One region of the Geobacillus sp. BK01 genome, then DNA from elsewhere that is predicted to be linked to it. Evidence: riboswitches for the same ligand, from Rfam matches in the RefSeq annotation. Region 1 holds a riboswitch; the other holds the start of a gene.

The links. A riboswitch is a leader RNA that binds a small molecule or an ion and turns the genes downstream of it on or off. The one in region 1 is predicted to bind thiamine pyrophosphate.
Region 2: another riboswitch for thiamine pyrophosphate. It lies ahead of ACTVDO_RS14820 (LuxE/PaaK family acyltransferase); the one in region 1 lies ahead of tenA (thiaminase II).

The regions. Positions count from the first base shown of each region.
Region 1 covers NZ_JBQPTH010000003.1:272,273-275,791, reverse strand. Annotated here, with positions in the region: gene ACTVDO_RS05515 (class I SAM-dependent rRNA methyltransferase) at 1-969, opposite strand, end outside; TPP riboswitch at 1,117-1,224, shown strand; gene tenA (thiaminase II) at 1,332-2,015, shown strand; gene ACTVDO_RS05505 (ECF transporter S component) at 2,048-2,638, shown strand; gene ACTVDO_RS05500 (ABC transporter ATP-binding protein) at 2,651-3,519, shown strand, end outside.
Region 2 covers NZ_JBQPTH010000020.1:40,602-44,120, forward strand. Annotated here, with positions in the region: gene ACTVDO_RS14815 (acyl-CoA reductase) at 1-739, opposite strand, end outside; gene ACTVDO_RS14820 (LuxE/PaaK family acyltransferase) at 736-1,821, opposite strand; TPP riboswitch at 1,891-1,999, opposite strand; gene ACTVDO_RS14825 (tetratricopeptide repeat protein) at 2,236-3,519, opposite strand, start outside.

The sequences.
Region 1 (3,519 bases):
AAGCTTCAGCCCGTTTAAATTGATGTCCTTATAGCCGCGCAGCGCCTTTGATACCGCGTGGGCCGATTTGGCGAACGCCGGCGGGTCGATGATGACGACATCCCACTGTTTGCCAGCCCGCACCGCTTCGCGTAAATAGTCAAACGCATTGGCGACGACAAATTCCACATTTGTAAACCCGTTTAAGGCGGCGTTTCGTTTTGCTGTTTCAATCGCATGTTCGGAAATGTCGACGGCGGTGACGTGCTTTGCCCCGTACAGACAGGCGTTTAACATAAAGGAGCCGGTATGGGTGAAACAGTCAAGCACCGTCGTCTCCGGGCCGATAAGCGGGCGCAGAGCAGCGCGGTTTTGCCGCTGATCGAAGAAAAAGCCGGTTTTTTGACCGCCTTCAATATCAACAATATATTTGACACCGTTTTCCTCGATTTCGACTTCGGTTTCCGCTTCTCCGTACCAAAAGCCTTTTTCTTGTTCGAGCCCCTCCAGTTCGCGGACGTATACATCATTGCGCAAATAAACGGCTCTTGGTGAGAACACGTCAAGCAAGCCGTGCAAAATCCAATCTCTGCGTTTTTCCATCCCAAGCGACAAAATTTGTACTACAAGCACGTCCTCATATTTATCGACGATGAGCCCCGGAAGAAAGTCGGCTTCGCCGTAGACGGCGCGACATGAGCGGACGCCCGGAATCATCCGTTCGCGGTACGCCCACGCTTGGCGGATGCGCCTAATAAAAAAGCGCTCATCGAGTTCATCCTCGGGATTTTGCGTCAGCACGCGCACGATGATTTGCGAGGCCGGGTTAATGTATCCTTTCGCCAGCCAATAGCCTTGATGGTTATAGACATCGACGAAGTCGCCCGGCTTGACGTCGCCTTCGATGCGGTCGACTTCGCTTTGGAAAATCCACGGATGGCCTTGTTCGAGCCGTTTTTTCCGCTGCCGTTTTAACATGACTTTTGCCATTCGTTCCACTCCCATCCGATAGTCAATTGTTGCGTTTTAATCATAGCGAATCGCGGAGCGCGGTGCAACGTCGGACGGAAAAAAAAGGTTGACAATCGCCGCCGTCGTGATATGATAAAGATAAACAGGAAAATGGCATCATGATAGAACATCCACTAGGGGGGCCTTTAGAAAGGCTGAGATCAAAGTGTGCCTTTGAGACCCTTAGCACCTGATCTGGGTAATACCAGCGTAGGGAAGTGGAGGAGCTGCACATAGGCGGATCATGATTCTGCCTTGCGAAATTGTAGGCTCACGCCGCTTTCTTTACGTTGCTTGGTAAAGGAAGCGGCGTTTTTATTTTGTGGAAAAGGGGGAGACAAATGTCGTTTGCAAAGCGGGTGCGCCAGGCAGCTGATCCGATCTGGCAGGCAAGCTTTCATCATCCGTTTGTCAAAGAGCTTGGCGAAGGAACGTTGGATCGTGCGAAATTCCGTTATTATGTCATGCAAGATGCGTATTATTTGCGCCATTTTGCCCGTGTGCAGGCGATCGGGGCGGCGAAATCGCCGGATTTGGCGACGACGGCTCGGCTGGCGCACCATGCCCAAAGCACATGCGAAGCGGAATTATCGCTTCACGAAACGTTTGCCGAACTGCTTGGCATCACCGAAGAGGAGCGGGCCGCGTTCATGCCGGCGCCGACGGCTTATGCGTATACATCGCATATGTATCGGGCGGCGTATGAAGGGCATTTGGGTGATGTCATTGCCGCGATTTTGCCGTGCTATTGGCTGTATTACGAAATCGGCGAGCGGCTGAAAACGTGCCGGCCGAACGATCCGATTTATGAAAAATGGATCAGTACATATAGCTCCGATTGGTTTCGCTCGCTTGTTAAGGAGCAGATCGACCGGCTTGACGCCATTGCCGCCGCTGTAACCGAGGAAGATCGGCGTCGGATGGAACAGCATTTTTTGATCAGCAGCGACTATGAGTACAAGTTTTGGGAGATGGCGTATGAATTGGAGCGATGGCCGTCCGCCGGGCTGGTGGAGAGCCGGTAAAACGGCGTCGACACTAAAAAGGGGGGGTTTTCTTGGAAAAAACATCGAAAGGCTTGAAGCTGGCCGATATTTTAACGACGATTGTGATTGCTGTTGTGTTTGGCGTCATTTATAAAGTGTGGGGACCGTTGTATGAAGTGGTGAAAGTATTCGGGTTTCACGCCGACCAATTGATATACGGAATGTGGTTTATCGCCTCATCGCTCGCCTATTTGCTCATCCGCAAGCCGGGAGTGGCACTGCTCGCTGAAATTGCAGCTTCGTCCGGCGAACTGGTCATGGGGTCGCAATGGGGGCTTGAAGTGCTCATTTATGGTGTCATTCAGGGGTTGTTTGCCGAGTTGGTGTTTGCCGCATTCCGCTATCGACGGTTTGATGTGCTTGTCGTGTCGCTCAGTGCTATCGGAGCGACAGTCGGTTCGCTGATCATGGATTTTTACAAAGGATATATCGAGGCCCTCGCCCCGTGGAACATGGCGCTCTTTTTGTTGGCGCGCTTTGTCGGCGCCGTTCTCATTTCCGGCGTGTTCGCCGTTTCGTTGGCCAAGGCGCTTGAGAAAACAGGGGTGACGCAAATGTGGCGGCCGGCTTCCAAAGAGGACTACGATGCGCTGAACCGATAAGGGGAAAAAGCGATGAAGCAAGCCATTGTGATTGAACAGTTGCGCTTGAAATTTCCCGGGCACAACGACTTATTGTTTCGCGACTTGTCGCTGTCGATCGCCGCTGGGGAGAAAGTACTTCTCCTCGGTCCGTCTGGCTGCGGTAAGTCGACGCTTTTGCAAGTGATGGCCGGCTTGATTCCGCGTTCGATCGACGTGCCGATGAAAGCCGGGCGCCTTGAGCGACCGAAACAGTGGGGGTATGTGTTTCAAGATCCGGATGCACAGTTTTGCATGCCGTATGCCGATGAGGAAATCGCGTTTGCCCTCGAAAATAGACGCGTGCCGCGTCAAGAGATGCCCGGCCGTATCCGTGCGCTGTTGGATCAAGTCGGGTTGGCGATCGAACCGCACACCGATATTCATACACTTTCCGGCGGGATGAAGCAGCGGTTGGCGCTCGCCTCCGTGCTCGCGCTTGAGCCAGATGTTTTGTTTTTGGATGAGCCGACCGCACTGCTTGATGAAGAAGGGACAAAAGCGGTATGGCAAACCGTCAAAAAGGTGGGTCGCGATAAAACAGTCGTCATCGTCGAACATAAAATCGATCATGTCTTAGACTTTGTTGATCGGATTGTATTGCTCGGCCGCGACGGACGGATTATGGCTGATGGCAAGGCCAAGAACGTATTTTCTGAATATAAAGATGTCATTCACGCCGAGGGCATTTGGCATCCGGGCATTTGGGACGAATACGATCGAAGAGTCCAGCGGCCAAAGCGGCAAGAGGGGAAGGACCTCCTTTGCCTCCGCAATTTTCGCGGTTTTCGCGGTCGGGAGGTAAAAATCAACGTCCCGGAAGCTACTGTGCGGGAGGGAGAATGGGTTGCCGTCACCGGCCG
Region 2 (3,519 bases), on a different contig from region 1:
TGCGGCTTTGCATGTCTTGCAGCGATGCATTGCTCCCATAGCCGACGACTACATCCGCTTGCTGAAACATAGCGCGCTCCCGCTCGGCGTCTCCGCCTTTCCACCAAACGACGGCCAGGCAGTCCGCCAATTTCGGCTCGATTTCTACTACTAAACGGGCAAACCAGCCGGCAAAAAGCGGCTCAGCGCTCGATACTTTCCCGATGTTCCCCGCTTTCACCAACAGCCCGGAAATCAAGCTCCATAACGGCAGCGCCGGCACGTTCCCCGCCCAAATATGGACGATCAACTCCGGGCCGACCGCTTTGGAAAAGCCGCCTTTGGCCCGCGGTTGAAAGCCGTCGAGAAGCAGGGGGTTTTCGAAGTCCTCCACAAGAAACCGTTGCAATTGCGGTTTGCGGAACGTTTTGAAATACGAGGTCAGCCCAAGCCGAACCATTTCCGCATCATAACCGGTGACAATCGGCAGCACGCGTTCCGCCTTTTGCCGAACGGGATGGCGGCGATCAAGCAGCTGTTCAACCGCCCGGTCAAGCAACTCAACCATCTCCATCACCGAAAACGATGGAAGAACCCGGGCGCTGGCTTGTTTCACTTTTTCTGCCACTTTGTTCAGCTGTCCCACCGTTAAAAGGGGAACTTCCACCTCGACCGTTTCCCCGTTTTTTTTAAACGTTAAAACACGCGTTTCGATCGGTTCATCCCCGATGTCAGGAAGATAACCGGCATATTCTCTCATTCGGACATCCCCTTCGCCGCGCGGATGAATTCCTCGACTGCGATCGAACAACCTTTCGCTTCCGCCCCTTGCACCCGACCGAACAATCGGAAGCCGTCGTCCGTTTCCACGCCCATATCTTCCGTCAAAATCGTCGTTACCGAGTTGAAGTTGCCGAGGTCGCAATGAACGAGGACGCCGCGTTCTCCTTTTGGCATCTCCTCCCCGGTCAACGGATGAATCACTCTCGTGCGAATCCAATGCGGCCCCGATTTCACCGACGGAACTGTCTCATTTCCGTTATCGTAAAATTGTGTGCTAAGCTCTGTCATGCCGTACATGTTGATGCACGCGCGGCGCGGGACGCCAAGATAAGCGGACAGCGCGTCATAAAACTCATCGAGGCCCATTTCCCGCGACTGGTTTTTAAAGCCGCCTGTATCAAGAATTCGGCTCCCGTCCGGCAAACGGAACGTTTTTCCTCGTTTGGCGAGCTCTTCAAACAAATGAACGAAGCTAAACGAAGCCCCTAAAAGGGCGTACGGCTCACCCGATTGTTCCGCCTGCTCCAGTCCGGCAAGAAGCCGGTCCATATCCAGACCGCCGCGGTTGACAAAATATTGGCTGTCTTCCGTGCCAAACACGTTAATAGCGAGCGCTAAATAATGGGCGAGCGAAGAATTCGGCATATCCTCTTCCGCCGGAAACAGAATCCCCATCTTGATTTTATCGCGCCCTTTCATGAACCGCTTTTGAAAATTGACGATCATGGACTGATCGTACACCTTCAGTGTCGGATGATAATGTTTTCCCCGAACTCCTTTTGTCGTTCCGCTCGTCATAAACACACGTTCAGCCTGCTCAGGAGGCGTGCAGCTTAGCGTCAATTCTTTAAACGCATTGATCGGCACAGCGGGAATGTCCCGCCACGTTTTCACCGTTCTTGCCGTTTTTCCTTTTTGCCTGCAATATGTACGATACGGAAGATTGTTTTCGTATTGATAGGCAAATAGCTGCAAGGCATACTCGTTAAACTCATCTTCCGAGGACGTTTCCTTATTGATAAACGAAAGCAAACATTCGACGATTTCTTGTTGTGTCATATTTTCCAACCCTTTCTGCTCTATCCCCATTCCACTCTCGCAAAAAAGCACTTTGCGCGCGGCAAAGTGCTTCAAAATGCTTCCTTTCCCTGCGCTGGCATTATCCAACAGGTTCAACGGTCAACGGCGGATTAGCCGTACTCTCAGCCTGATTCCACAAGCTCCCGTAAGTGTATGATCTTTTTACAATCAAAGTCTACTCTCTAAAAAAAAAGAATGCAAGAAAAAAGCGATGGAAGCATCCTCCATCTGTGCGCGCAAACATCCGGCCAAGCCGCGGCAGATGGAGGCGGTGACGGAGTGAACCACAGCCTATAGAAGGGGCTGTCTTCAAAAAGTTGTGTTCTTCCGTTTTCCGTCAGTCATTACGCCTATATAGAGAAGGTGTCCCGTTAGTTAGGACACCTTCCTTCCTTATACTTGAACCGCGGTGGAGGCGGCCTGTGCCAGCTGTTCGCATTGGCGTAGACGGATGCCGAAAAGGACAAGCGGGTCGCGATACGCTTCCGGATTCGTGCGCATCTGCTTCAATTCCCCTTCCTGGGCGGCAATTTCAAGCTCCAACCGCTCCAACGTTTCCGTTAACACTGCCAACGGCGGCTGGAAAAATTGGGCAATGTCGCGTTCGAGCGATTTCGCAAACCATTCAAACGGCAGCAACAACTGCCCGATAACCGTTTCCGCCACATCGGCATAATCTTGCGTTTGGATAAACTGTTTATACTTTTGCGCCAACATCGCCTTATTTTGCGCGAAGGCGCCAAGCAGTTTGCCCGCCCCCTTCAGGAGCAGCTGCCCCGGCGTGCGGCGGAGGAAAACGTTCAACTTGTCAATTTGCGTGCCGCCTGCGAGCCGGTCAATATCGCGCCGCCAATCGGTCAAAATGCGGAAATCGCACTCGAGCGCAAGCCGCTCCTCACCGAACATAGCGTTAAACCCTTCACTCATTTCATGCAAAAACGCCTGGCATTCATGGAATTCCTCTTCTGTCGCGGCAATCCAATCGTTCATGGCGCGATGCAAATTCGGCAGCACCTCTTCATCGACATAAGCGCGAAGCTGTTCGTTCACGCTGTCATTCAGCTCGAGGTGAAGGCGGGAAAAGTCACTGTCTTCCCGCACAAAGTCGGTCGCTTTGCGCAATATATCCGGAATCGCCGCTGCCACGGCCGTCCGCGTCTCTTCCAAAACAGCGCGGAACGCTTTTACGATTTTCGCGGTTTTCTCCTCTTGCTGATCGCCGAGTTGGTGGATCGCCCCATTCAGCTTGGCGGCCATTTCTTTTTTCCAGACGACCGATTCCGCCAGCCGGCTTTCCGCCTCAGCCCGCTGTCGGAACAAATGGGCAATGAACCGGCGAATTGTCGCCAATATCGCTTCTTCCCGGCGAACGGAAGACCGATGCTGACGCACCTCACCAAGCAAGCCGACAAGCTCCTGTTGCTGCCTGCGGCTTGGCGCGTGCGGCGAATAGACGATCACGTTCGCCTCCGGCACGATGGTGCGAATATGCGCCTCGATGTCTTGGGCGATCCGTGCCGCTTCCTGTTCATCGATCATCCCGTCACCCGGCGGCAACAAAAAGTGAATCGGCACGTGCGGCGCCCGCTCGCAAAGCTGCAGCACGAGCTGTTCATCGACGCTAGAAAATGGATCATCACCGTTTAGAAGAAAAAGAATACTATCGGCGAGCGGGAA